4 regions of the Variovorax sp. GW821-FHT06D12 genome follow, and region 2 is predicted to be linked to each of the others. Evidence: predicted binding sites of a transcription regulator. Region 2 holds the regulator's gene; each other region holds the start of a gene.

Region 1 (6,986 bases), on a different contig from region 2:
CTCTTCAACTGCAAGAACGGCTTTGCGCAGGCCGTGTTCGCCGAGATCCCCTGCAACTGGTTCCAGTGCCAGGAGAACTCCATCGACCCCGTGCACTTCGAGTGGACGCACAACAACTGGACCACGCGCCTGCAGGGTGATGAAGGCCCCTACGTGCCCACGCACCTGAAGCTCGCCTTCGAGGAGTTCGAGCACGGCTTCGTCTACAAGCGCCTGCGCGGCGGCGAGCGCGAAGACAACGTGATGTGGACCACCGGCCGCGTCACGCTGTGGCCCAACGGCTTCTTCCTGGGCCACCACTTCGAATGGCGCGTGCCCATCGACGACCACCACACGCTGAGCGTGCTGTGGGTGCTCAGCCGCGTGCCGACCGAACAGGAACCGTATGTGCAGGAACGCATTCCCTCGTGGTATGGCCCCATCAAGGACCCGGCCACGGGTCGCTGGATCACCAGCCATGTCGCCAACCAGGACTTCGTCGTGTGGGTGGGGCAGGGCACCGTGACCGACCGCACGCGCGAGAAGCTGGGCCAGAGCGACAAGGGCATCGTGATGATGCGCCGGCGCTTCTTCGAAGAACTCGAGTCGATGCAGTCCGACCCGGCGCACGAGCCCAAGGGCCTGATCCGCGACCCCGAAAGGAACCGCGACGTGTGCCTGCCCTCGGCCTGCCGCGACGAGATGCTGCACGGCCTGCCGCGCGAGGAGCTGGCGGCGCATCCGCTGCTGGGGCCGTACCTGAAGGACTTCTTCGGGCAGGCCGGGCAGCCCGACGACGTGCGCGCGGCGTACGAGCAGGCCATCGGGCAGAAGGTCGAAGGGGCGCAGTTCTTCAAGGTGCACGGCGGCACATCGGACGCCGAGGTGGAAACGCAAGAGGCTGCGTAACGCACGCCGCGATCCGGGTCTTTGCGCCGGGGCTCGCCTCGACGCGAACGGCGTGTGAACATCCCGTGTCGGGAGCACACGCCGTGAAGTTTCGTGATCGCGCACAGGCCGGCCGCCAGCTCGCTGCGTTGCTGCAGCGGCGCGGCGGTTTTGCGGACGCCGTGGTGCTGGCGCTGCCGCGCGGCGGCGTGCCGGTGGCCTTCGAGGTGGCCCGCGCGCTGCGGCTGCCGCTCGACGTGCTGGTGGTGCGCAAGCTGGGCCTGCCCGAACAACCCGAGTACGCCTTCGGCGCGCTCGCGGGCGACGGCGTGCCCGAGATCGACGAACACCTGGTGCGCACGCTGGACCTGCGGCCTTCGGAGATCGATGCCGTGGTCCGTGCTGAACTTGCCGAGTTGGCGCGCCGCACGCAGGTCTATCGCGGCGATCGCCCGGCATGCGAGGTGCAAGGCCGCACGGTGCTCGTCATCGATGACGGACTTGCCACCGGTGCCACCATGCGCGCTGCGGTTCGCGGACTGCGGCGGCAGAGCGCCGGCAGCGTCATCGCCGCCGTGCCCGTGGCGTCGCCCGAGGCCTGCGAGGCCTTGCAGCGCGAAGCCGACGATGTGCTGTGCGTGCGCTGCCCCACGGTGTTCCGGGCGGTTGGCGCCTGGTATGAAGACTTCTCGCAGACGACAGATGAAGAAGTCTGCGCGCTGCTGGCGCAGGCCTAGCGCCTGAACATCCGCAGATCGAGCGCGCTCTCTTCGCCCAACCACATCGCATGGGCTGTGTGGTCCGCGAAGTCGTCGCCGGTCACGCCGTGCACGAAGATGTCCAGGCCGTTGCGGTTGGCATCGAGCCAGCCGATGACTTCGTCGAACTCGGCGGCGTCGAAGGCGAGCTGGCAGCTCCAGTGCGGGTGCGGACCGACGAGGCGTTCGTGCACCCGGCCCACCACCACCATCAGCTCGCGGCCGGCGCGCTCGCTGAGCTCGCGCGCCTGCGCCAGCGTGGCGGGGGCGAAGTAGATGTGGGCGTGGTACTGGGCGTAGAGGTTTTCAGGGCGGCGCGGCATGGTGGGCTCATTGTGAACCGAGGCGGAAGCGTCCGCTGTAGCGAAACACATCGCCGAACCAGCGGTGGCGCAGCAGCATCTTCATCGTGAAGTGGTCGGGGTCGGACGGATCGGGCCGCTCCTCGACGTAGGCAGTGCCGAGAAAGAGGCCCAGCGGCAGCGGAATGCGCAGCCCCGCGAGGCGCCAGATGTAGCCCCGGTCGCGGAACACGAGCGCGCCGTCTTCCGCGCTCACCGCCAGGCGCATGCCGATGCCGAAGCGCACGTATTCGATCACCTCGCTGCCTTGCGCCGCGTCGTGTTCCATGTGCGAGCGGAAATGGAAAGGCGGCCTGCCCGGGAAGTGGAAGACGCGGTCCCAGTAGAGGTGGGCGTTGTCGGGGTGGCAGCGGTAGTGCACCTCGATCGGCACGTGGGTACCCTGGTGCGGAACCAGTGCGCCGAACAGCCGGCCGAAGGGCATCAGCAGCGCGGCCCACGGGGCGTGCCAGACCTCGCGCATCGTGCCGCGCACGCACACGTAATCGTCGGAGAACGGCGCCATCGTGTAGTGGCGGCGGATCACGTCGCCGAGCTGGTGCCACGCAGGGCCGAGCGCCTGCTGGAAGACGGGGGGCGCGCTCATCCCGCCACCGCCTGGGTGGCTTCGCTGCGCGCCTTGTAGAAGCGCAGGATGTTCTCGGAAGCGTCGCCAAGAAGGAACTGCATGACCGGGTCCGCATACCAGTTGAAGCGCGTGCTCAGCCGCCACGACACCGCGACGCGCAACTCGGTGCCGCCGTCGCGCGGGGTCAGGGTGTAGGTGGCGTCGCGCAGGTCGAAATACTGGCCGCCGATCATCACGTGGTCGTCGAGCGCGCCGGCGGGGAAGGAATCGGGCGTAAAGCGAAAGCGCCACTTCAGCAGGCGATCGGGCTGCCACTCGGTGACGACCTCTTCGAAATGCACGCTCTTCTGCCACTGCACCTGGCGCACGCGGCCCTCGGGCGTGTCGACGGTCACGCCCGACACCGGCATCGGCACGCCGACGCGGTAGGCCCACGCGTCGCCGACTTCGCTGGGGCGGATGTCGCGCGCGGCGTTGAGCTCGTGCCACACGCGCTCGGCCGGCGCCGCGATGAAGAGCGTGCGCGAGGTGTTCGAGAACTGGTCAGGGTTGGGCCATTGCGGCTCGATGCCCCCGAGCAGCAGCGGCACCAGGGCAAAGCTGTAGAGCGCGGGCTTCGGCCAGTTGGTGATGCGGCACACGATGCCCATGGCCAGCCCGCCGACGCTGCCCATCACCGCGAACAGCGGCACGATGAAGGCGGCGCAGATGATGCCCTCGATGAAGACCATCAGCGTGCCGCCGACGAACAGCGCGGTGGCCACCCACGGCGCCCAGAGGTAGTAGCCCCAGCTGCGCCGCTCGATGCGCTCGGCCAGGTACACCGTGACCGCGCCGCATGCCGCGGGCGCGAAGTAGACGAAGGAGCCCAGCATGGCCGAGAAGGGTTCGCCGGGGCCGCCGCTGAAGACGAGGCGCAGCACGAGCGCCAGCGCCGCGCCGGCGAACATGGGCCAGAACCAGCCGAAGGGCATGCCGCGCACGGGCTTGGGGGCCGGCACGTCGTCGTTGGCCGGCAGGTCGGCGAGTTTGCTTTCTTCGGGCTCGGTGCGCATGGAAATCTCTTCTCCTCTTTTTGTGATGTCTCAGCTGGCGCTGCGCCGGGCCGTCACCATGGCGTAGTCGAAGTCGCGCCAGAACATGCCCAGCGCGAGCGCGCAGTAGCTGGCGACGATGTGCTTGCGGCGCCAGGGGCTGAGCTTGCCGCGCGCCTTCCAGAGTTCGGCCAGCGTGAAGCGGGTGGCCAGCACGGGGATGTGCAGCGCGCTCGGTGCCACGCGCCAGCGCAGCGAGGTGAACGCGATGTCCTCGAAGCCGTGTGCGCGCAGCGCGGCCGTGAAGTCCTCGCGCTGGGCCAGCGTGGGCACGGCCCAGCTGTCGGCCCACAGGCGGTGCAGCCAGCCCGCGAGCCGGCCCGGACGGCGGCGCAGCAGGAAGCCGTCGACCACCACCAGCCGCGCGCCGGGCTTGAGCAGCCGCGCCGCCTCGCGCACGAAGTCGGCCTTGGCGGTGCCCTCGGCATAACAGGCGCTTTCGAGCGCCCAGGCACCGTCGGCCTGGGCGGCGGGCAGGCCGGTGCGCGTGTAGTCGGCCTCGACGTGCGCGACGCGGTCGGCCACGCCGGCCCGGGCGTCGAGGCGCGCGGCGATGCCGTTCTGCACCGGCACGTTGGTCACCGTGACCGCATGCAGCGCGGGGTCGTCGCCGACCAGCGTGCGCGAGGTGGCGCCGGCGCCGCAGCCGAGGTCGAGCACGCAGCGCGGTCCGGTGGTGGCCGTGTCGAGCCGCAGTGCGCGCCCGACGGTGCGGTTCATCTCGATCAGCATGCCCTCGCGCCGCAGCGGGTTCAGGCCCAGGCGCCAGAAGCCGAAGTGCATGTTGTAGCTGGGGCTCCAGGCGCGGTAGTCGTCGGCGACCTCGGTGAAGTAGTCCTGCGTGTCCTCGCGGCTCACGCGGCCTTCGACGGCAGGCCGCGCGGTGCCGGGCAGGCGGAAGTCGGGCTGGAAGACGTCGGGCATCGAAAACTCCTTCGGACGTGGGCGGATGGGGTGTGACAGCGTGGGTTTTTTAGAGCTTGCAGTGGTCGTCAGCGCAGGTGGCCGGCGCGATCGCGCCATGCCCCGCGAGCCGCAGGACCAGCCAGCGCGGCAGCCGGTAGCGGTTGCGCGCCAGCACCGCGTAGGCGCGATCGGCCAGCCGGCCGACCACCGGCAGGTCGAGCACCGCGCCGCCGGCCGGCAGGCCCACCGCTGCGCGGCAGGCGCGGATGGCGTCGACGCCCACGCGCAGCCGGCCTGCGGCATCGACCGCGTGCAGCGAACGCATCAGCGCCTCGCGCGGTGCCGGGCCGCTCGCGAAACCGATGGGCGAGCAGTCGACCAGGCGCAGCCGCTTCGCGGCGTCGCGCGCTTGCATGGCGCCCATTTCGGCCGTGCACAGCGGGCAGGTGGCGTCGAAATAGACGGTGAGCGGGTAGGTGGCGGGGGCGAAGCGGGTCATGGTGCTTTTGGTTCTCGATATTTCAGTCAAAACAGAAATAAGAAGGCAAAAAAAAGGACGCGGCCTTTCTCAGATCATGGGCAGGCTGGCGTGGTGCGCGTCGGGGTCGTCGCCCTTGCCGGCGCCAGGAGGGGCGGGGGGCGGCGCGCTGTCGCCGCGCACGAACTTCTGCACGCTGGCGCCGAGCGTGAGCACCTTGTCGAGCGTGCCGGGCGACAGCCGCAGCATCTCGTCGGCCCAGGTGGCGAGCTTGGTCATGAGGTCCATGGTGGAGCGGATGCGGTCCTGCGCGTCGGGCGGCTCCTTCTGGAAATCGGGGCTGGAAACGATCTCGCGCAGCACGCGGATGGTGGGGTCGAACTCGCGCTCCTTGCGCTCGCGCACCACGGTACGAAACAGCTCCCACACGTCGACGCTGGTCTCGAAGTAGTCGCGCCGGTCGCCCAGCGTGTGGGTGACGCGCACGAGGTTCCAGGCCTGCAGTTCCTTCAGGCTGTTGCTGACGTTGGAGCGGGCCACGCCCAGCGTTTCCGACAGCTCTTCGGCGTGCATCGGCTTGCCGTGCGCGAAGAGCAGGGCGTGGATCTGCGAGACCGTGCGGTTCACGCCCCACATGGAGCCCATCTCGCCCCAGTGCAGGACGAACTTGCGTTGAATGTCGGTGAGTTCCATGGCGTCGAGTTTAGGAATTCCTGAATTTCTGTCAAGACAGAAATAAAAAACTGTGCATGTCTGGATCAAAAGTGAAATACTGTATGAATAAACAGTTATTCGACTTGTTTCCTGTTTCCTTCCAAGGACTCGCCATGCCCGCCGCCCAGGTTCCCATCCACATCATCAAGGGCCGAGGCGCGGCCACGCGGCTCGCGCACCGGTTCTCCAAGGACGAACGCGACGCCTTCGACGACGGCTGGGGCACGCTGGAAGACGGCGAAGCCGAGGCCGCCGGGCTGCTGCCGCTGGCCACCGAGGTGCGCTTCGAGGACGTGAAGTCGGTGCTCAGCAGCAACGAGTCGCCCGACATCCCCTTCGACCGTTCGCTCAACCCGTACCGCGGCTGCGAGCACGGCTGCATCTACTGCTTTGCGCGGCCCACGCACAGCTACCTGAACCTCTCGCCCGGCCTCGACTTCGAGACCAAGCTCATCGCCAAGCGCAACCTCGTCGAGGTGCTGCGCGCCGAACTCGGGCGCAAGGGCTACCGCCCCAGCAACCTCGCCATCGGTACCGCCACCGACTGCTATCAGCCCATCGAGCGCGAGCTGCGGCTCACGCGCGGCGTGATCGAGCTGCTGAGCGAGGTGCGACATCCGTTCGCGCTGGTCACCAAGTCGAGCGCGGTCGAGCGCGACCTCGACCTGATCGCGCCCATGGCCGCCGACCGGCTCGCGGCCGTGTACGTCACCGTGACCACGCTCGACGGCGAGCTGGCGCGCAAGCTCGAGCCGCGCGCTGCCGCGCCGCACCGGCGGCTGCGCACCATCCGCACCCTGGCCGAGGCCGGCGTGCCGGTGGGCGTGAGCGTGGCGCCGCAGATTCCGTTCATCACCGAAGACATGGAGCAGGTGCTCGAAGCCGCCTGGGAGGCCGGCGCGCGCAGCGCCTTCTACACGGTGGTGCGGCTGCCATGGGAGGTGGCGCCGCTCTTCAAGGAATGGCTCGAGCTGCACTACCCGCAGCGCGCCGATCGCGTGATGGCGCGCATCCACGAGATGCGCGGCGGCAAGGACTACGACGCCGACTTCGCCACGCGCATGAAGGGCAGCGGCCTGTGGGCCGACCTGATCCACCAGCGCTTCCAGAAAGCGACACACCGGCTGGGCTTCAACCGCGAGCGGATCGCGCTCGACACCAGCGCGTTCCGCCCGCCCGGCGCGCAAGGGCAGGGCAGCCTGTTCTGAGTGCGAGCAACGCTGACGCGCCCCGGCCCGG
Region 2 (6,986 bases):
GACGATGAAGCCGGGCGTGTCCTGCGCCTGCACGGCGCTGTGGCCCATCTGCGTGGCATAGCCGGCCAGCTGCTGGCAGACCTCGGGCGAGGTCTTGAAGCCCGCCACCACCTCGACCACCTTCATCAGCGGCACGGGGTTGAAGAAGTGAAAGCCCGCAAAGCGCGCGGGGTGCTGCAGGCCGGCCGCGATGGCCGTGACCGACAGCGACGAGGTGTTGGTGACCAGCGTGGCGGTGGGCGCGACCACGTCCTCGAGCTCGCGAAACAGCGTGCGCTTGACCTCGAGGTTCTCGACCACGGCCTCGACCACGAGGTCGCAGCCGGCGAGCGCCTGCATGCCGTCGACCGCCTTCACGCGCGCCACATAGGCGTCGCGCGTGAGGGCGTCGATCTTGCCCTTCTCGTGCAGCTTGTTCCATTGGGCAGCGAGGGCTTCGCGGCCGCGCTCGGCGGCGCCTGCAAAGCTGTCGAGCAGCAGCACTTCGCTGCCGGCCTGGGCGGCGATCTGCGCGATGCCGCGCCCCATGGCGCCGGCGCCGATCACGCCGATTCGGGGGTAGTTCACTGTCATGGGATCAAGGTTCTCATGGGTTGGTGGGTGTCCGGGGCGGCCGCGCCGGCGCGGGTGCGCGACGCGGACGAAAGCTCCGATTTTGCAATCTCGCGGGAGACCCGCGCCCCGGGTGTTACGCGGGGCATCGGAATCAGGCCGGGCGGCGGCTGCGGTCGATGGCGATGCTCAGGCCCATGGCCAGCAGCATCAGTGCAAAACCGACCCGGCTCATCCACTCGGTGGCGTCGTTCGCCAGCAGCCAGCCGCCCAGCGCCGCGCCCAGGGCCTGGCCGATGTAGATGCCCGAGCTGTTGAGCGCCACCGAGCCCGGCGCCAGGGCGGGCGCCAGCCCCACGAGGCGCGCCTGCTGCGAGGAGTTGGTGGCAAAGCAGCCCAGACCCCAGGGCACGAGCACCACCGCGAGCCACGCCAGCGTGCTGGCCAGCGGCCACAGCAGCAGGCTCAGCGCGATCAGCCCGGTCGTCAGCAGCACCATGCGCCCGGCGCCGACGCGGTCGATGTAGCGGCTCACCACCATGTTGCCCAGCAGGCCGAAGGCGCCGAACAGCGCCCACATCAGGCTCAGCGTGTTGGCATCGGCGCCGAAGCCCTGCTTGAGCAGCGGGCCGAAATAGCTGAACAGCACGAACTGGCCGACGCCCTGCAGCGCCGTGACCGACACGATGCCCATCAGCACCGGGCTGCGCAGCACGCGCGACCAGGCGGCGGCCGTGAGCGCGGCGGGCCGGATGCCGCTGGGCAGCGTGAGCCAGACCGAGGCGGCGCTCACGACACTGAGCGCTGCGATGGCCATGAAGGCCATGCGCCAGCCCAGGTGGCCGCCGATCAGCGCGCCGATCGGCAGGCCCAGCACCGAGGCCACCGACCAGCCGAGAAAGACGAAGGTGACGGCGCGCCCGCGCTGCTCGGGCGGCACCAGCATGCCGGCGCAGGCCGCGGCTTGGGGCGTGAAGATGGCGGGCGCGATCACCGTCAGCATGCGCACCGGCAGCAGCGCGCCGAAGCTGGGCACGAGCGCCGCAACCACGTGCCACGCGGCGTACCAGAGCAGGGTGAGGGCGAGCAGCTTGCGGCGGTCCCAGCCGGCGACCGCGGCGGCCAGCAGCGGGGCGCCCAGGCACATCACGACGGCTGCTGCGCTGATCAACTGGCCCGCGGTGGCGACTTGGACCGCCAGCGAGGCGCTGATCTCATTGAGGGTGCCCGGCACGACCATCACGCCCGTGCCGATCACGAAATTGCCGGCCAGCAGCGCCCAGAGCGCGCCTCGCTGCGGCGCGGGCCGGCTCATGGGTTCACCGCCGGACCTGCAGCGCGCCGGGGTTCACGATGTTCGTGGGGTTGCCCTTGATGAAGCTCACGACGTTGTCGAACGCCTGGCCGAAGTAGCTTTCGTAGCTTTCCTGCTCGACGTAGCCGATGTGCGGCGTACAGATGCAGTTCTCGAGGCGCAGCAGCGCATGGCCCTGCAACGGCGGTTCGCTCTCGAACACGTCGATGGCCGCCAGCCCGGGGCGGCCGCGGTTGAGGGCGGCCAAGAGGGCATCGGCTTCGACCAGCTCGGCGCGCGAGGTGTTGACGAACAGCGCCGTCGGCTTCATGCGCGAAAGGTCTTCGAGCTTGACGAGGCCCTGGGTGTCCTCGTTGAGCCGCAGGTGCACCGACAGCACGTCGGCGGCGGCAAAGAATTCGTGGCGGTTCTGTGCCACCTGGAAGCCGTCGGAGCGCGCCTTGGCGCAGCTGGCCTCGCGGCCCCAGATCACGACCTGCATGCCGAAGGCCTGCCCGTAGCGCGCCACCAACTGGCCGATGCGGCCATAGCCCCAGATGCACAGCGTCTTGCCCTTGAGCACCGAGCCCACGCCGAAATTCGGCGGCATCGATGCCGACTTGAGGCCCGACTGCTGCCAGGCCCCGTGCTTGAGGTTGCTGATGTACTGCGGCAGGCGGCGCATGGCCGCCATGATCAGCGCCCAGGTGAGTTCGGCGGGCGCCTGCGGCGAGCCCGAGCCTTCGGCCACCGCCACACCGCGTTCGGTGCAGGCCGTGACGTCGATGTGGCCGCCGACGCGACCGGTCTGGGAAATCAGCTTGAGCTTGGGCAGCTTCTCGATCAGCTGGCGGGAGATCTGACTGCGCTCGCGGATGAGCACGATGACGTCCGCATCCTTGAGGCGAACCGACAGTTGGCCGATGCCCTTGACCGTGTTGGTGTAGACCTTGGCGGCGTAAGCGTCCAGCTTGGCAGCGCACTGCAGCTTGCGCACGGCGTCCTGGTAGTCGTCGAGGATCACAATGTTCATGGCATGCCATTGTGCCTCGCAGCATCGGCACGTCGCACGTGTGAACGTTTGGATACCCCGTGCCAAATGGCGCCCGGGAGGCCTGTTTCAGACCGTTGGGGGTGAATCCGCCGTGCGCGTGCGGGGCGCGCAGGCACAGCGGGTTCGTTTGCACCTTCTCAGTGCAGGTGGCTGGGGCGGGGCGTGCCGCTCCCGGTTTCCGCAGCTTCCAGCGCGGCGAGCCGGTCGAGTTCGGCGCACACGTCGGCCATGCGGCCGGAAATCACGACTCGGTTGGCGCAGCCAGGCTGCGTGCCTTGGCGGTCGACCACGCGGACCACACGCAGCGGGCGTGCAGGCGCGGCGGCGGCGGATGGCGAGCTGGCAGGCGCGGAGCCGCCAGCGGGGCGCGCCGTGCAGGCGGGGCGGATGGCCACGTAGCGCAGACCGGCGGCAGCGTCGCCGCTCTCACCATGCGACGGGCGGCGGGCCGGCATCCAGCGGGTGGCCAGCGATTGCAGGGGCGACCAGAGGTCGGCGATGGCGAGGAGGGCGATTCCCATGTGAACTCCAAAAAAGTATGAGGTTGAACACAGGCAGGATTTCTTGAATCGGCCACGACAGGGTGATGGCGACTTCGCGCCATACGCCCGCCACCTGTCGCGGCCGGATGAGGTGCTGCTTGTGGGCAGCAGGCCCGGGGCCTACATCAGCATCGTGTTGCGGATGAGGCCGACCGCGAGGCCTTCGATTTCGAAGGGCTCGCCGGGCTGGACGATGATGGTCGGGTAGTCGGGGTTCTCGGCGTGCAGCTCGATCACCTGCTTGTTGCGCTTCAGGCGCTTCACGGTGACTTCTTCGCCCAGGCGTGCCACCACGATCTGGCCGTTGCGCGCTTCCTTCGTGGCCTGCACGGCGAGCAGGTCGCCGTCCATGATGCCGGCGTCGCGCATCGACATGCCGCGCACCTTGAGCAGGTAGTCCGGCTGGCGCTGGAACAGCGTGTTCTCGACGTAGTAGGTCTGGTCGACGTGCTCTTGCGCGAGGATGGGCGAACCTGCCGCGACGCGGCCGATGAGCGGCAGCGCGAGCTGGGCCATGCCGGGCAGCGAAAGCGAGAACTGGTTGCCTTCGCGGTGCCGCGTTTCGTGGAGCGAGCGCAGCGCATCGCCCTTGAGGCGGATGCCGCGCGAGGTGCCGCTGACGAGTTCGATCACGCCCTTGCGGGCCAGGGCCTGCAGGTGCTCCTCGGCGGCGTTGGCCGACTTGAAGCCCAGCTCGTTGGCGATTTCGGCGCGCGTGGGCGGCGCACCGGTGCGTGCGATGGCGCCCTGGATCAGGTCCAGGATCTGCTGCTGGCGGGCGGTAAGCTTCACTGCGAACTGCATAGTGGTTTCCTTGCGGCACTGGCTAGATATCCAGTACCTGTATTTTTAACCAGTTTTCAAAAGTTGACAAGCCATGACTCATTCCTCTTCGTCCGAGACGCGCCGCGTGGTCGTGCTGGGCACCGGCGGCACCATTGCCGGCAAGGCCGCCAGCAGCGGCGACAACATCGGCTACACCGCCGGGCAGGTGGGGGTGGCGGATCTGCTGGGCGGCATCGAGGCGCCGGCCGGCGTGACGCTGGTGGCTGAGCAGGTCGCGCAGCTCGACAGCAAGGACATGGACGCGGACACCTGGCGCGAGCTGGCCGCGCGCTGCGCACACTGGCTGGCGCAGCCTGATGTGGCCGGCATCGTGGTCACGCACGGCACCGACACGCTGGAAGAGACCGCCTTCTTCCTGCACGCTGTGCTCGCGCCGGCCAAGCCGGTGGTGCTGACCTGCGCGATGCGTCCGGCCACGGCCCTGTCGCCCGACGGTCCGCAGAACGTGCGCGACGCGCTCGCTGTGGCTGCGACGCCGGACGCGCACGGTGTGACGGTGGTGTGCGCGGGCACGATCCACAGCGGCCTCGATGTGCAGAAGGTGCACACCTACCGCCTCGATGCCTTCGCGTCGGGCGACGCGGGGCCGGTCGGCTATGTGGAAGAGGGCGAAGTGCGGCGCGTTCGTGCGTGGCCGCATGGGGCGCCGTTCGATGCGGCGCGGCTGGAGTCGGTATCGAAGCCGTGGCCCCGCGTCGAGATCGTCATGAGCCACGCGGGCGCGAGCGGTGCGATCGTGGAGGCGTTGCTGCTCCCGTCGGCTGAGCCCTTGCGCGGGCTGGTCGTGGCCACGACCGGCAATGGCACCGTGCACCACGCGCTGGAAGCCGCAGCGCTGAAGGCGCAGGGCGGTGGCTTGGTGGTGTTGCGTGCCACACGCTGCGCGAACGGACGCATCCTGCCGAAACCCGGCGACGGGCTGCGGGACGCAGGCGCACTCACGCCGGTGAAGGCGCGGGTCGCGCTGGTGCTGGAACTTTTGGGAGTGGCCGCCCTGCCGGAGGCGGAGGGCGGCTAGGAGAAAGAGGCTGACGAATCAGCCGCTGAATCAGCTGTTCAGTGCGGCAAGCGCGCGCTGTGTGATCTCGTCGACCGTGCCCACGCCCTGGATGGCGCGGTACTTCGGCGCGGCGGCCGGGTCGGTCTTGGCCCAGGCCGAGTAGTAGTCGACCAGCGGACGGGTCTGCTGGCTGTAGACGTCGAGCCGCTTGCGCACGGTCTCTTCCTTGTCGTCTTCGCGCTGGATCAGCTCTTCGCCCGTCACGTCGTCCTTGCCTTCCACCTTCGGCGGATTGAACTTGACGTGGTAGGTGCGGCCCGATGCCGGGTGTGAGCGACGACCGCTCATGCGTTCGATGATGTCACCGAAGGGCACGTCGATCTCGAGCACGTAGTCGAGCTTCACGCCGGCCGCCTTCATGGCGTCGGCCTGCGGAATGGTGCGCGGGAAGCCGTCGAACAGGAAACCGCCGTTGCAGTCGGGCTGCGCGATGCGTTCCTTCACGAGGTTGATGATCAGGTCGTCGCTGACCAGTGCACCCGAATCCATGATCGTCTTGGCCTGCAGCCCGAGGGGGGTGCCCGCCTTGACCGCGGCGCGCAACATGTCGCCGGTGGAGATTTGGGGAATGCCGTATTTCTGGCAGATGAAGGTCGCTTGCGTGCCTTTGCCTGCTCCGGGCGCGCCCAGCAAAATAAGTCTCATGGTGTCCTCGGAAGGTTCTTAGATTTTGTGTCGCGCCCCATGCGCACCCTCAGGCGCGCCGAGGCGGAATTGCATCGAGGATAGCATGCGTCCCCGTGACAAATTGCCGCCGTCTCCCTCGGGGCGGCCTGCAGTTCACGCAGGCGAGCTGGCCGCGAAGACGGCGCGCACGCGTGCCAGGTCTTCGGGCGTGTCGATCCCGGGGCCCGGTGCCACATCGCTCACATGCACCGCGATGCGGTGTCCGTGCCACAGCGCGCGCAACTGTTCGAGCGCCTCGGTGGCTTCGACAGGGGCGGGCGACAGCAACGGAAATTGCCGCACGAAGCCTGCGCGATAGCCGTAGATGCCGATGTGGCGCAGCGGTGCGGGGCTGGGCAGCACCGACGGCGCCGCGCCACCCGACGAGCCGTCGCGCCACCAGGGGATCGGCGCGCGGCTGAAATACAGCGCATGGCCCTGCGCGTCGAGCACGGCCTTCACCACGTTCGGGTTCATGAAGTCGGCCAGCGAGTCGATCGCATGGACGGCGGTGCTCATCGCGGCCTGCGGGCGCGCGGCCAGCGTGGCGGCGACGGCGTCGATCAACGCGGGGTCGATCAGCGGCTCGTCGCCCTGCACGTTGACGACGATCGCGTCACCGTCGAGTCCGAGTTGTTCGCAGGCTTCGGCCAGCCGGTCGGTGCCGCTGGGGTGGTCCTGGCGGGTGAGCAGGGCCTCGACGCCGTGCGCCTTGCAGGCGTCGATGATGGTGGCGTCGTCGCCGGCCACCACCACGCGGGCGGCGCTGGACTGGCGGGCACGTTGCGCCACGCGCACGACCATCGGCAGTCCGGCGATGTCGGCCAGCGGTTTCTTGGGAAGTCGCGTCGAAGCCAGCCGGGCCGGCACCAGAACGGTGAAGCTCACAGGCCCAGCTCTTCGTCGGACAGCGTGCGGGCCTCGTTCTCGAGCAGCACGGGGATGCCGTCACGCACCGGGTAGGCCAGGCGC
Region 3 (6,986 bases), on a different contig from region 2:
ACAGTCTTCCTTGCTGCCGCGCGTGAGGTAGGCCACCTCGCGCGCGCCGAGGATCTGCACGCGGTACGGGTGGATGTAGTTCAGGTAGCCGACCAGGTCGGCGGCCGACTGCGCGCGGCTGATGACGTCGGGGTCGAACTGGCGCTCCGAGGCACCCAGGCCCGCGAGCCATTCCCAGCGGAGCGACCCGCGGAACTCCTCGAACATGGCATCGGCGCTGATGACGGTCGGCTTCATGCGTGCGGCGGCCGGCGCGGGGCGCCGGCATTCTGGTCAGGATGGAGGGAGAGAAAAGCGTCGCCGCAGCTTATCAGCAGCAGCGGCAGGCCCGGCACGGGCGCTCAGGCGACCTGGGTCGATTGCCAGCCGGCAATGAGGCCGTGCAGCGCGGCGGCATCGGTGCTGGACTTGATCTGCTCGCGCAGGCCGGCGTCGCTCAGCAACTCGGCAATTTCGGACAGGATTTCGAGGTGCTTCTGCGTGGCCGCTTCGGGCACCAGCAGGAAGATCAGCAGCGCCACGGGCTGCTCGTCGGGAGCGTCGAAGCCGATGGGGTTCGCCAGCTGGAACACCGCGGCCATCGGCGCCTTGAGGCCCTTGATGCGGCCATGCGGAATGGCGACGCCGTGGCCCAGGCCGGTGGAGCCGAGGCGCTCGCGCGCAAACAGGCTGTCGGTGATGAGGGCACGGCCCAGACCGTGAAGGCTCTCGAACAGCAGGCCGGCTTCTTCGAAAGCACGTTTCTTGCTGGTGGCGTCAACGCTCACGAGCACTTGAGCGGGCGGCAGGATGGACGCGAGGCGATTCATGGTGGGGTCAGAGCGGGGGCGATTATGCACCTCCTCGGTAAAAACCCCCAGTCCCCCTAATTACTTTCGTCTACATGTGTTGCCGTGAGGCGTCGCTTCCTCTGGAGGCCCTTGCAAAGCCCCACCAATGTGGTCGGACAAACAAAAGGCCGCCCGAAGGCGGCCTGAGATGCGGGGCGCGGGGCCCGGCGTTTACATCACGCGCTTGGGCGCCACGTGATGGTGGTCCTGCAGGCGATCCTTGTGGCGGACCACCTGGCGGTCGAGCTTGTCGACCAGCTCATCAACCGCGGCGTACAGATCAGCGTGGCTCGATTCCGCGAACATGTCATTGCCCTTGACGTGAATGTTGCACTCCGCCCTTTGGCGGCGTTCCTTTTCCTTCTGCTTTTCCACCGTGAGGATCACCTTGACATCGACCACCTGGTCGAAATGTCGCGTGATCCGGTCCAGCTTGCTCGTGACGTAGGTGCGCAAGGCAGGTGTGACGTCGAGGTGATGACCGCTGATCGTCAAATTCATGAATGACCTCCTGAGAATTGACGGTTGGGGAAATGACCGCGCTCCGGGATGAAGCGTGGCCGGCGAAACAGGTGAGGTTGGGAGAGAGGGAGAAGAGGAAGGGAGATGAAGAAAGGGGGGCGGTCGGATTCACTATGCCCAAGCTGTCACGGTATTGCAATACCGGGGCTTGCCCGAGTGACGGGCCGGTGTATTGCATGCCCTAATCCGCTATTGATTCCATAGCTGCCCCCGTGCAGTGGCATGCCGTTGCGGCACATTGGAAGCAAGTGTTTCCATGTGCAGCGCGCAGTGCCCCTCCCGCCCGAAGGGCCGGCCCGTTCAGCGCCAGGCGACGCGCATGCGGTTGCGCAGGTCGATCACCGCGGCCGGCGGCGGCACAGCGGGCGGCAGCACCGGCGGCGGCGGCCAGGTCTGCAGCTCGAAGCCCGCGAGGTCGGACTCGGTGATGAAACGGGTGCGGTTGGCGTACAGGTGCCGGTCGCCGCGCGCCGCCTGCTGCGTGATGTGGAAGCGCTGCGGCATCACCAGGTGCAGGTGGTCGCGGGCCCGCGTCATCGCGACGTAGAGCAGGCGCCGCTCTTCCTCGAGTTCATGCGCACCCTGTGCCACGTCGGCCGGCATGCAGCCGTCGACCACGTTGATGACGTGCACCGAGTTCCACTCCTGGCCCTTGGCCGAATGGATGGTCGACAGGATCAGGTAGTCCTCGTCGAGCGAAGGCGGGCCGGGCCGGTCGCTGGTGGCCTCGGGCGGGTCGAGCGTGAGTTCGGTGAGAAAGCGCTCGCGCGAGCCATAGCCGGCCGCCAGCCGCGCCAGCTGTTCGACGTCGGCACGCCGCACGCCCGAGGTGTCTTCGTACAGCCGCTCCAGGTGCGGCTGGTACCACTGCATCGCCACCTCCACGTCGGCCGGCCACTGCAGCGACGGCGCGCGCAAGGCGGCGTAGGCCTGGGCGAAGTCGGCCCACTGTTCACGCGCGGCCGACGGCGGTACGAAGTCGCGCACGGCCGCGGCCGGGTCGGCCGCCTGGTCCATCGCGTCGAGCAGGCGCGTGCCGGTGGCCGGGCCCACGCCGGGGATGAGCTGCGTGACCCGGAAGCCCGCCATGCGCCCGCGCGGGTTCTGCGCGAAACGCAGCACGGCGAGCAGGTCCTTCACATGCGAGGCCTCGAGGAACTTGAGCCCGCCGAACTTCACGAACGGGATGTTGCGCCGCGCCAGCTCCAGTTCGAGCGCCGCGCTGTGCGACGAGGTGCGAAACAGCACCGCCTGCGACTTCAGCGCCAGCCCGCCCTCGCGGTGCGCCAGGATCTTGTCGGCCACCCAGCGCGCCTGCCCGGCCTCGTCGGGCACGAGCACCAGCACCGGCTTGCCGGCCGAGGGCTTGTCGGTCCACAGCGTCTTGGCGTGCCGCTCGGCGGCCTGCGCGATGACGCGGTTCGACACGTCGAGGATCGGCTGCGTCGAGCGGTAGTTGCGCTCCAGCGTGACGATGCGCGCCTGTTGGCTGAACTGCGAAGGAAAGTCGAGGATGTTGCGCACCGTGGCGCCGCGGAACGAGTAGATCGACTGCGCGTCGTCGCCCACCACCGTCACGCCGCGCCCGTCGGGCTTCATCGCGCGCAGGATCTCGGCCTGCAGCAGGTTGGTGTCCTGGTACTCGTCGACCAGCACGTGGTCGAAGCGTGCGCCGACGTGCGCGGCCAGCGCGGGCTCGGCGACCATCTCGGCCCAGTAGAGCAAGAGGTCGTCGTAGTCGAGCACGTTCTGCTGCTGCTTGGCTTCGACGTAGGCGCCGAAGAGCGCCTTGAGCTGCGCCTCCCACTCGGCGCACCAGGGAAAGCTGTCCTTCAGCACGGTGGCCAGCGGCGCGCGCGTGTTCACGCAGCGCGAGTAGATCGACAGGCAGGTGCCCTTGCGCGGGAAACGATTGACCGTGGACGACAGGCCCAGCTCGTGCCGCACCAGCCCCATCAGGTCTTCGGCGTCGCCGCGGTCGTGGATGGTGAAGTTCTCGTCCAGCCCGATCTGCGCGGCGTACTCGCGCAGCAGCCGTGCGCCGATGCCGTGGAAGGTGCCGGCCCACGGCAGCGCGGGCGGGCGCTCCGACTTCAGGCCCAGCACGCGCGCCAGCACCTGGCCCGCGCGGCGCTCCATTTCCTGCGCGGCGCGGCGCGAGAAGGTGAGCAGCAGCAGGCGCTGCGGATCGACCCCGTCCGCGATCAGGTGCGCCACGCGGTGCGCCAGCGTGCTGGTCTTGCCCGAGCCGGCACCGGCGATCACGAGCAGCGGCCGGTGGTCGGCGCCGACCGCCGCGCCCACGCCGTGCTCGACCGCCGCGCGCTGGTCGTCGTTGAGCGTGGCAAGCGCCGCGGCCAGGCGCTCGGCTTGCGTCTTCGGCGGGGTGGAAAGAACGGGGGACGCAGGGGTCTGCATGGGCACGACTTTACTGTATGTCCGTCCAGTTCGAGTGCCTTGTCGCCCTGTGGCCGGTGACATAATCGCGCCTCGCTGCAACCGGAGACTCCCCTTGGAAACCGCCCCGTCTCGGCAGCTTTCAACTCCCTGGCGACGCTGCGCGTGATGTACTGACGCCGGGTCCGCGGGAATTGAAAGCGCCCCGCCCTCGCCCATCGTTCAGTCACCCCCGGGAGTGAGCCCATGCTCAACATCTTTACGCTCGCCAACGGCCGCCTCGTCCAGGAAGAGATCGAGTCGCTCGAAGAGCTCTCCAAGTTCCAGCCGATCTGGGTCGACCTCGAGTCGCCCACGCTCGAGGAAAAGCGCTGGATCAAGCAGTACTACGGCCTCTCGATTCCCGAAGACGCGATGGACGAGGACATCGAGGAATCGGCCCGCTTCTACGAGGAAGACAACGGCGAGCTGCACATCCGCTCCGACTTCTTGATCGACGACGACGAAGACCCGCGCACGGTGCGCGTCGCCTTCATCCTCAACCAGCACAACACCGACCTGCGCAGCCGCGGCGTGCTGTTCTCGATCCACGACGAAGACGTGCCCGTGTTCCGCTTGCTGCGCATGCGCGCACGCCGCGCGCCGGGGCTGATCGAAGACGCCAAGGAAGTGATGCTCAAGCTCTTCGACGCCGACGCCGAGTACTCGGCCGACACGCTGGAGAACATCTACGACGAGCTCGAAGTGGCGGGCAAGAAAGTGCTGTCGGGCAACGTCAGCGACGAGCTGGCCGGCGAGGTGCTCGGCGCCATCGCACGGCAGGAAGACTTGAACGGCCGCATCCGCCGCAACGTGATGGACACGCGCCGCGCCGTGAGCTTCATGATGCGCAGCAAGATGCTCAACGCCGAGCAGTTCGAAGAGGCGCGGCAGATCCTGCGCGACATCGAATCACTGGACAACCACACGGCCTTCCTCTTCGACAAGATCAACTTCCTGATGGATGCGACCGTCGGTTTCATCAACATCAACCAGAACAAGACCATCAAGATCTTCTCGGTGGCCAGCGTCGCGCTGCTGCCGCCCACGCTGATCGCGAGCATCTACGGCATGAACTTCAAGTTCATGCCCGAGCTCGACTGGGCCATGGGCTACCCCTACGCCATCGCGCTGATGGCCGCGAGCGCGCTGGTGCCGATGTGGTACTTCCGCCGGCGCGGCTGGCTCAAGTAGTTCTTCACACTGGGTGCTAGAGTGGCTGTCGGCAGGCAGCTGCCCCTGGAGAGCCCCGTGCGCAGACTTCGTTTCCTCACCAACCGCCACCGCGCGCCGTCGACGAACACCGCGCTCGGGCTGCTGCTGGCCTTCAACGCCGGCGCCATCAATGCGGGCGGCTTCCTCGTGCTGCACATGTACACCTCGCACATGACCGGCTTCGCCTCGCAGCTGGCGGACGGCATGGTGCTGGGCAACCTCACGCTGCTGCTGAACGCGCTGGGCGCGATCCTGGCGTTCGTGAGCGGCGCCGCGGTCTGCGCGGTGCTGGTGAACTGGGCGCGCCAGCACCGGCTGCATGGCGTGTATGCGCTGCCGCTGCTGCTGGAGGCCGCGCTGATGTTCCCGTTCGGGCTCGCCGGCGCGATCACGCTGACCTGGGCCACGCCGTTCGCGGTGCCGCTCACGGTGCTGCTGCTGTCGTTCATCATGGGCCTGCAGAACGCCGTGGCATCGAAGACCTCGGGCGGCAGCACGCGCACCACCCACATGACCGGCAACATCACCGACGTGGGGATCGAGCTGGGCAAGATGCTCTACTGGAACCGGCGCGCGCCGTCCACGCCGCTGCCGGTGCGCCACGATCGCAGCCGGCTTCGCCGCTGCGGCGGGCTGGTCGCGATGTTCGTGCTCGGCGGCGCCGTGGGTGCGCTGGGCTTCAAGCACGTGGGCTTCATCTGCGTCGTGCCGCTGGCCGCGCTGCTGCTGGCGCTGTCGATCCCGCCGCTGCTGCGCGACCTGCCGCAGCTGCGCCGGCTCGCGCCGTAGGCGGGTTCTTCAGGCCGCGTCGCGCGGCAGGGAGGCGAGCCAGGCGTCGACGAGCGCCAGGCTGTAGCGGCTCGCCACCTCGGCCACGAAGCGCGTGAAGTCGCCGTGCGCGGCATCGTCGGCGCGGTCCGAGATGGTCCGCAGCGCCGCGAAGGGCACGCCGTAGTCGTGGCAGGCCTGCGCCATCGCAGCGCCTTCCATCTCGACCGCGAGTGCGTCGGGCAGCGAACGCTGCAGGGCCCCACACTCCGCGGTGGTCGACACGAAACGGTCGCCGCTGATCAGCAGGCCGCGATGCACCTTCGGTGAACGCAGATGGAACTCATCGACCGCCTTCTGCCCCACCAGGCCCACCGGATCGCGCAGCGTGCCTTCGGCCACCGCCGCCAGCGCATCGCCGATGGCCGCATCGGCCGCGAAGCGCGAACGCCCCATCAGCGGCACCTCGTACTTCGGAAAGATCGGCGAGGCGTCCATGTCGTGCTGCAGCAGCTCGGTCGCCACGACCACGTCGCCGACGTTCACGCCCGGCGCCAGCCCGCCCGCCACGCCCGTGAACACGATCGCCCGCACGCCGAAGCGCTCGAGCAGCACCGTGGCCGTGACCGCCGCCGCGACCTTGCCGATGCGCGACAGCACCGCGACCACGGGCTGACCCTGCAGGTGGCCGACCCAGAAGTCGCGGCCGGCCATGTGCACGCGCTGCTCGTCGGGCATGCGCGCGAGGAGCGCACTGAGCTCCTCGTGCATGGCCGCGACGATGGCGATGGGCGCAGCGACCACGGCTTACTTGATGTCCACGCCGTAGAAGGTGTGGCGGCCGAACGGACTCAATTTGAAGTCGACCACCTCCTTGCGCACCGGCTTCAGCTGCACCGCGTGCGCGATGGTGAACCACGGCGCCTGCTCCTTGAAGATGACCTGCGCCTTCTTGTAGAGCGCGTCGCGCTCCGACTGCTTGGTCGCGCTCTTGGCCTTCACCACGAGGTCTTCGTAGGGCTGGTAGCAGAACTTCGAGATGTTGCTGCCACTGGCCGACTTGGCCGAGGCGCAGCCCAGCAGGGTGTACATGAAGTTGTCCGGGTCGCCGTTGTCGCCGGTCCAGCCCAGCATGCCCATCTGGTGCTCGCCGGCCTGCAGGCGCTTGCGGTACTCGCCCCACTCGAAGCTCTTGATCTCGGCCTTGACGTTGAT
Region 4 (6,986 bases), on a different contig from region 2:
TGCTTGAGCGACTGCTTGAGCTCGTCGGCGTTGGCGCCTTCGCGCTGCGCCAGGTCGGCCTGCATGCGCAGGCCCGCCAGCGGCGTCTTGAGCTGGTGGGCGGCATCGGCCAGGAAGCGCTTCTGCGTGAAGATGGAGTCGTTGAGTTTGTCGAGCAGCTCGTTCACCGACGACACCAGCGGCACCACTTCGAGCGGCACCGAGGACTCGTCGAGCGGGCTCAGGTCGCCGGGACGGCGCTCGCGGATGCGCGCCTCGACCACCGACAGCGGCTTGATGCCGCGCACCAGCGCCAGCCAGATCAGCAGCACCGCCAGCGGCAGGATCGCGAACTGCGGCAGCAGCACGCCCTTGATGATCTCGGTGGCGAGCACCGCCTGCTTCTCGCGCGTCTCGGCCAGTTGCAGCAGCGAGGGCGGCACGTCCTCGCTGCCGCTGGGAATCCACAGCGAGGCCACGCGCACCGGCCGGCCGTGCACGGTGCTGTTGTGCAGCAGGACCACGTTGGTGCCGGGCGGGTCGTCCACGTTGGGCTGCGGCAGGTCGCGCTCGCCGTGCAGCAGCGTGCCGTGGCCGTCGAGCAGCTGGTAGTAGATGTGGCCGGCGTCGTCGGCGCGCAGGATCTCGCGCGCCGATTGCGACAGCACGAAGTGCGTCTGCCCCTGCTTCACCGTGACCAGCTCGGCCAGCACCTTCACGTTGTGCTCCAGCGCGCGGTCGAAGGGCGCGTTGGCGATGCCCTGCGCCACCAGCCAGGTCACGCCGATGCTCACCGGCACGAGCAGCAGCAGCGGCGTGAGCATCCAGTCGAGGATCTCGCCGAACAGGGAGCGCTGGGCGCGCTGGAAGAGCTTCAAGGGAGTTCCTGGCAAGGCGAAAGAACGCGGGCGAGCGTGAACTAGTACTGCGATTCGCAGGTGTGACGTTTCATTGACAAGGTGTGACTGGTTGTAGCCTTGACGTGCAGTTTCTGCAATTCAAAAACATCAGGGAGAAATCATGAAGCAAAAGACCGTGGGCGGCTGCCCCAAGCCGCTCTGGATGGCCGCGACCGTGTTGGCCGCCAGCGTGGGTGTCACCGCATGCGGCGGTGGAGGTGGCGGAGGCGGTGGTGGCATGCCGATGCTGCCGATCGCACCGGTTCCGGCGCCCGCCCCCGCGCCCTCCCCGGCCCCCGCGCCTGCGCCCGCACCGGCCGAGAACCGTGCCGCTGTGCCGGGCTCCGAGCCGTCGCCCTCGCTGAGCGCGCCGCAGCCCGGCTCCACCGCCGCGGTGGGCAACGACAGCGAAGGCATCTACGCGGGCGTGCGAGGCATTGCCTTCGTCGGCACCAACGGTTCGTTGGCAGGCAGCTTCCTCGGGGGCACGATGTGGGGTTCGCTGAAGGTCACGGGGCTCGACTGGTCGTTCAACCCGGACACCGAGTTGTATGTTCCGCCCAACGCATATCCGGTGACGGGCTCGGGCACCTTCACGCCGAAGAAGTCGGTGGATGGCACCTACGCCTACGACAACCGCAGGCCGTCCGATGTCGGCCCGCTGGCCTACACGATCGAGAACGCGCTGGCGGTGTCGCAGGCCAGCATGACCGGCACGTGGTCCAACACCGACAGCAGCCCGAGCCTGGGCGTGACGGTGCAGGTCGATGGCCAGGGCGTGTTCACTGGCAGCACGAGCGGCGTGCAGATCGGCCAGTGCACGCTCTCGGGTACTGTCGCCCTGGCGCAGCCCGGCTCGGCCAAGAACATGTACAGCCTCACGCTGAAGGCCGTGAATGCCGCCACGGCCAGCACCAACGACTGCAAGCTCACCCCCGCCGCCACCGGCAGCTATGCCGGGCCGGCCATCATCGGGCTGGTGCCGGCGGGCGTGTACGACAGCAACGGCTACTTCCGCAGCCTCATGTTCCTGATCCGTTCGAACACCGGCGCCACGCTGCTCGTCAATCTGCGCAAGCAGCCCTGACGGCATTTCGCGCGGGCGGGGCACGCTCAACCGGGAATCTTCTCGAGGCAGTAGCCCAGCCCGCGCACCGTCGCGATGCGCACCGGTCCCTTCTCGATCTTCTTGCGCAGGCGGTGGATGTAGACCTCGATGGCGTTGATGCTCACCTCTTCGCCCCACTCGCACAGCCGGTCCACCAGCTGGTCCTTGCTGACCAGCCGGCCGGCGCGCTGCAGCAGCACCTCGAGCAGGCCGAGTTCGCGCGCCGACAGCTCGATCATCTTGCCGTCGATGGTCGCCACGCGGCCGGCCTGGTCATAGACCAGCGGGCCGTGGCGGATCGCGTTGCTGGTGGCGCCCATGCCGCGCCGCGTGAGGGCGCGCACGCGCGCCTCGAGCTCCTGCAGGCTGAAGGGCTTGGCCATGTAGTCGTCGGCGCCGTGGTCCAGGCCCTTGACGCGCTCTTCCACGCTGTCGGCCGCCGTGAGCACCAGCACCGGCAGCTGCGAGCCGCGCGCGCGCAGGCGCTTGAGGATCTCGATGCCGTGCAGGCTGGGCAGCCCGAGGTCGAGGATCAGCAGGTCGAACTCGCTGTGGGTCATGAGCGCGGTGTCGGCCTGCGAGCCGTTGGCCACGTGATCGACCGCCGCGCCCGAGGTGCGCAGGCTGCGCAGCAGGGCATCGGCCAGCACCTGGTCGTCTTCGGCAATCAGTATTCGCATGAGCCACCTCCGGCGGATTCAGGCGCCATGCCGGCGCAGTTCACATTTGTCTCAACGCGAGTCTAGCCCGCTGTATAGGCTTCGAGTCCGATGGTTACCACGGTGGCGATCTCGTCGCCCACGCTGGCGCGGAACTCGCGCTCGGTCTGCGTCACGGCGCGGCGGAAGGCGTCCAGCCAGGCCAGCCCGTCGGCCGTGAAGAGCACGCGCCGCGCGCGCGCGTCGAGCGGGTCGGGCCCGCGCGTGACCAGCCCCCAGGCCTCGCACTGGTCGACCAGCGTGCCCATGGCCTGCTTGGTCATGCCGGCGCGCTCGGCCAGCTCGGTCAGGCGCGAGCCCTCGCGCGCCAGGTGCCGCGTGATGTGGATGTGCGCCGCGCTCACCTGCGCGCGCGCCGCGAGGTTCGACAGCGCCAGCGGCACGTCGATGTCGTGCGCCATGAGCGCCAGCACGCGCTCGTCGAAGCGGCGCATCGCGTGGCCCAGCAGGCGGCCCAGGTGGGTCTGGCGCCAGGCGTCGGGATCGGTGGGAAAGGCGGGGTCGGCCATGGCTTCAGATGGTAAGGCAAACTGACTTTAAAGTGGGTTTGCGAAACGCCATGAGCCCCTACACTACTGTTCAAGCATCCAGCCTGTGGTTAAAAGCAGATGGATGAATCCCGACACAAACCGTTGATATTCAAGGAGATTTCCACATGGACGCAGTCGTCAAGGGCGCAAGCATCTCGGTCGCCAACAGTGAAAAGGCCAAGGCCCTGCAGGCCGCGCTGGCCCAGATCGAAAAGCAGTTCGGCAAGGGCACGATCATGCGGCTGGGCGAAGGCGAGGCGCTGGAAGACATCCAGGTGGTCTCCACCGGCTCGCTGGGCCTGGACATCGCCCTGGGCGTCGGCGGCCTGCCCCGTGGCCGCGTCGTTGAAATCTACGGCCCGGAATCCTCGGGCAAGACCACGCTCACGCTGCAGGTGATCGCCTCCATGCAGAAGCAGGCCGGCACCTGCGCCTTCGTCGACGCCGAGCACGCGCTCGACGTGCAGTACGCCCAGAAGCTCGGCGTGAACCTGTCGGACCTGCTGATCAGCCAGCCCGACACCGGCGAACAAGCGCTCGAAATCGTCGACTCGCTGGTGCGCTCGGGCGCCGTCGACCTGATCGTGGTCGACTCGGTCGCCGCGCTCACGCCCAAGGCCGAAATCGAAGGCGAAATGGGCGACTCGCTGCCGGGTCTCCAGGCCCGCCTGATGAGCCAGGCGCTGCGCAAGCTCACGGCCACGATCAAGAAGACCAACTGCATGGTCATCTTCATCAACCAGATCCGCATGAAGATCGGCGTGATGTTCGGCTCGCCCGAAACCACCACCGGCGGCAATGCGCTGAAGTTCTACGCCTCGGTGCGCCTAGACATCCGCCGCATCGGCACCATCAAGAAGGGCGACGAGGCCATCGGCAACGAAACCAAGGTGAAGGTGGTGAAGAACAAGGTGTCGCCCCCGTTCAAGACGGCCGAGTTCGACATCCTGTTCGGCGAAGGCATCAGCCGCGAGGGCGAGATCATCGACATGGGCGTGAACGCCAAGATCATCGACAAGTCGGGCGCCTGGTACGCCTACAACGGCGAGAAGATCGGCCAGGGCCGCGACAACGCCCGCGAGTTCCTGCGCGAGAACCCCGACCTGTCGCGCGAGATCGAGAACAAGGTGCGCGAGTCGCTGGGCATTCCGCTGCTCGCGGCCGACGCCGGCAGCGAACCCGAGAAGGCCGAGAAGCCCGCCAAGGCCTCGAAGGCCGACAAGGCGGCGGAGTAAGTTCGAGATAGGCGGCCTTCGCGCAGTGCGTGGGCCGCGTGAGCGACCCAGCATCCCCGAATGGCCTTCAGCGCCCCCTCCCTCAAAGGCCGCGCACTGCGCCTCCTGAGCCAGCGCGAGCATTCGCGCGCGGAGCTGGAGCGCAAGCTGGCCAGGCACGAGGAAGAGCCCGGCACGCTGGCGAAAGCGCTCGACGAACTGGCCGCCAAGGACTTCATCAGCGAGCCGCGCGTCGTGGCCTCGGTGCTGCACCAGCGCGCGGCCCGCTCGGGTGCCTTGCGCGTGAAACAGGAACTGCAGGCCAAGGGCATCGCGCCCGAAGCCATCGCCGAAGCGGTGGCCGGCTTGCAGGAGACCGAAGTCGAGCGCGCCACGGCCCTGTGGCGCCGCCGCTTCGACGCGCCACCCGCCGATGCGAAGGAGCGCGCGAAACAGATGCGATTCCTGATGGCGCGCGGTTTCTCGGGCGCCGTCGTGTCCAAGGTGCTCAGGAGCGACTTCGATGACCCAAGCGACGACCCCAACGGCGAATGAAGGCGACGCGGCCCTGTCCCGCGTCATCACGCAGCGCGTGCAGTGCGAATGGCGCGACGCCTATGCGCTCGCGTCCGACCCGAAGCGATTGCCCGACTGGGCCAGTGGCCTCGCCAAGAGCGCGCTGGTGCCGCACGGCGACCACTGGATCGTGCGCACGCCCGAAAGCGGCGAGGCCCGCATGCGCTTTGCGGCGCCCAACGACCTGGGCGTGCTCGACCACTGGGTGGCGCCCGAAGGCGTGCCCGAGGTCTACCTGCCGTTTCGCGTGATCGGCGTGGCGCCCGGCGTGTGCGAGCTGCAGTTCACGCTGCTGCGCCAGCCGCACATGGACGATGCGGCCTTTGCACGCGACGCCGGATGGATCGCGTGCGACCTGCAGGCCCTGCGCCGCCTGCTCGAGGCGGGCTGAGCCCGGCCCGGCTTACTCGGTGGCCGTGACGTCGTCGGCCAGCGGGTTCTCGGCCTTGTACGCGGCGATGTCGCGCACGTTCTTCTGCACCGCCACTGCGCCGAACAGGCTCAGCAGGAAGGCCATGGCGTAGAAGCCCTTCTCGCTCGCCGCCAGTGAGGCGTTGAACAGGCCCACGGCCAAGAGGCCCACCGACAGCAGCAGCGAGACCCAGCACAGGCCGAAGTAGATGCCGGTGACCGAGATGCCCTCGAGCCGGTCGCGCACCGTCTTTTGCAGCGACACGGCCGAGAACAGGCCGTACATGAGGATGGTGAAGTAGTAGCCCTTCTCGTTGAGCTGCATCGCGGCATTCCACAGCCCGAGCAGGTACACGATGGCGCCGATGATCAGCGCGGCCCAGGATGCGGCGACGAATGCGCCGGTCGGTTTCTGAAACTTGACGGTTCCCATGACGATCCTCCTCGTTGTTGTGTGGCGCGATTATGGTGCGGGAAGGCGGTGGCATGATCGCCAGCGACCGGCCTCGCAGGAGGCGGCTTTCCAGAAAAACCGGAGGAACCCTTCATGTCGTCGCAACCCGCCCACCCGCAGTCCCTCGTTCGCACCGGCGCCAAGGCCGGCTTCGCCTTCGCCGGCTCGGCCATCAAGGGCGCGCTGATCGGCCTGTTTCTCGGCGGCGGCGTGTTCTTCTACTACCTGAGCCAGCTGCAGGGCCCGGGCATCCCGGCGGCGCGCGCCGGTGGCGCGGGCGCCATCCTGGCGCTGCTCATGTCGCCGCCGTTGCTGGTGGCCGTGCTGCTGTCTTTGTTCGTCGGCGTGTACTTCCTGCTCGGCGTGCAGCGGGGCCGCGCCCGCGCGATGCAGCACCTGGTCGCGGCGCGCGGCGAGGCCGTGTCGCAGCGCCTGGGTGACGCCATCGCGGGCCGCATCGAAGCCATGCCGCGCACGCACGGCGGCCTGCAGCGCGTGGCCGACTGGCTCTCGCCCGACGCCCTGTGCCAGCAGCTCGCGCCGGTGCTCGGCGAAGGCCGGGCCGTGCGCGCGGTGGTCGGCTTCGTGCTGGGCCGCCTGCCCCTGAGCGACATGCTGGCCGAGTGGCAGCAGGAGCGTGCCGCGCACGGTGCGACGACGCCGGCGACGGGCGAAGACCCCGCGTTGCGCGCCCTGCTCACGCGCCGCATCCACGAGGTGCTGCAGGAGATGGCGACGCCCTCGCGCAAGCTCTTCTACATCGCGCTGGTGGCGCAGGCCGTCCTGCTGGGCGTGGGGCTGTGGCTCGTGCGCTGAGCCCGACCGTCTTCGTTGGTCTTGAGGCGTGCAGCTGCTGCGGCGCTGACGCCTCGGCGACAATCAGCGCCCGCGCGGGCCTTGCGGTGAGCGCGGCCTCCATGCCTGCCTGCCTCCCCTGCCCCCCGCTTTCATGATCGTCCGGAAACGCCCGTCCGGGCTCAAGCTGTTTCTGTCCTGGCGGGGCTCCGTCCTGCCGCGCATCGCTGCGGCGCTGACGCTCAACGTGATCGTGGCCATCGTCGTCACGGTGCTGCACGGGCGCTTCGGCTCCATCAAG

What was found. The regulator LexA, encoded in region 2, represses DNA repair genes until DNA is damaged. The targets are predictions, from matches to a motif close to ACTGTATNNNNATACAGT.
Region 1: the regulator LexA is predicted to act here: its motif matches at 5,805-5,822, upstream of AC07SQ_RS27170 (PA0069 family radical SAM protein).
Region 3: the regulator LexA is predicted to act here: its motif matches at 3,783-3,800, upstream of AC07SQ_RS15100 (ATP-dependent helicase).
Region 4: the regulator LexA is predicted to act here: its motif matches at 3,280-3,297, upstream of recA (recombinase RecA).

The regions. Positions count from the first base shown of each region.
Region 1 is NZ_JBWKRI010000010.1:60,368-67,353, reverse strand. Features, by position in the region: gene AC07SQ_RS27210 (Rieske 2Fe-2S domain-containing protein) at 1-888, shown strand, start outside; gene AC07SQ_RS27205 (phosphoribosyltransferase) at 972-1,604, shown strand; gene AC07SQ_RS27200 (DOPA 4,5-dioxygenase family protein) at 1,601-1,948, opposite strand; gene AC07SQ_RS27195 (DUF4166 domain-containing protein) at 1,956-2,573, opposite strand; gene AC07SQ_RS27190 (SRPBCC family protein) at 2,570-3,610, opposite strand; gene AC07SQ_RS27185 (SAM-dependent methyltransferase) at 3,641-4,573, opposite strand; gene AC07SQ_RS27180 (thiol-disulfide oxidoreductase DCC family protein) at 4,623-5,054, opposite strand; gene AC07SQ_RS27175 (GbsR/MarR family transcriptional regulator) at 5,124-5,726, opposite strand; gene AC07SQ_RS27170 (PA0069 family radical SAM protein) at 5,861-6,955, shown strand.
Region 2 is NZ_JBWKRI010000001.1:84,996-91,981, forward strand. Features, by position in the region: gene AC07SQ_RS00410 (3-hydroxyacyl-CoA dehydrogenase) at 1-573, opposite strand, end outside; gene AC07SQ_RS00415 (MFS transporter) at 707-1,867, opposite strand; gene AC07SQ_RS00420 (D-2-hydroxyacid dehydrogenase family protein) at 1,872-2,879, opposite strand; gene AC07SQ_RS00425 (hypothetical protein) at 3,038-3,421, opposite strand; gene lexA (transcriptional repressor LexA) at 3,563-4,246, opposite strand; gene AC07SQ_RS00435 (asparaginase) at 4,320-5,306, shown strand; gene adk (adenylate kinase) at 5,337-5,993, opposite strand; gene kdsB (3-deoxy-manno-octulosonate cytidylyltransferase) at 6,129-6,902, opposite strand; gene AC07SQ_RS00450 (Trm112 family protein) at 6,899-6,986, opposite strand, start outside.
Region 3 is NZ_JBWKRI010000004.1:299,297-306,282, reverse strand. Features, by position in the region: gene hprK (HPr(Ser) kinase/phosphatase) at 1-237, opposite strand, end outside; gene AC07SQ_RS15110 (PTS sugar transporter subunit IIA) at 342-809, opposite strand; gene hpf (ribosome hibernation-promoting factor, HPF/YfiA family) at 1,002-1,331, opposite strand; gene AC07SQ_RS15100 (ATP-dependent helicase) at 1,653-3,770, opposite strand; gene corA (magnesium/cobalt transporter CorA) at 3,996-4,982, shown strand; gene AC07SQ_RS15090 (YoaK family protein) at 5,040-5,792, shown strand; gene AC07SQ_RS15085 (5'-methylthioadenosine/adenosylhomocysteine nucleosidase) at 5,802-6,542, opposite strand; gene AC07SQ_RS15080 (ABC transporter substrate-binding protein) at 6,579-6,986, opposite strand, start outside.
Region 4 is NZ_JBWKRI010000006.1:299,363-306,348, forward strand. Features, by position in the region: gene AC07SQ_RS20365 (sensor histidine kinase) at 1-857, opposite strand, end outside; gene AC07SQ_RS20370 (hypothetical protein) at 1,000-1,965, shown strand; gene AC07SQ_RS20375 (response regulator transcription factor) at 1,992-2,666, opposite strand; gene AC07SQ_RS20380 (MarR family winged helix-turn-helix transcriptional regulator) at 2,729-3,214, opposite strand; gene recA (recombinase RecA) at 3,361-4,470, shown strand; gene recX (recombination regulator RecX) at 4,531-5,004, shown strand; gene AC07SQ_RS20395 (SRPBCC family protein) at 4,973-5,416, shown strand; gene yiaA (inner membrane protein YiaA) at 5,429-5,869, opposite strand; gene AC07SQ_RS20405 (hypothetical protein) at 5,984-6,706, shown strand; gene AC07SQ_RS20410 (bestrophin family protein) at 6,840-6,986, shown strand, end outside.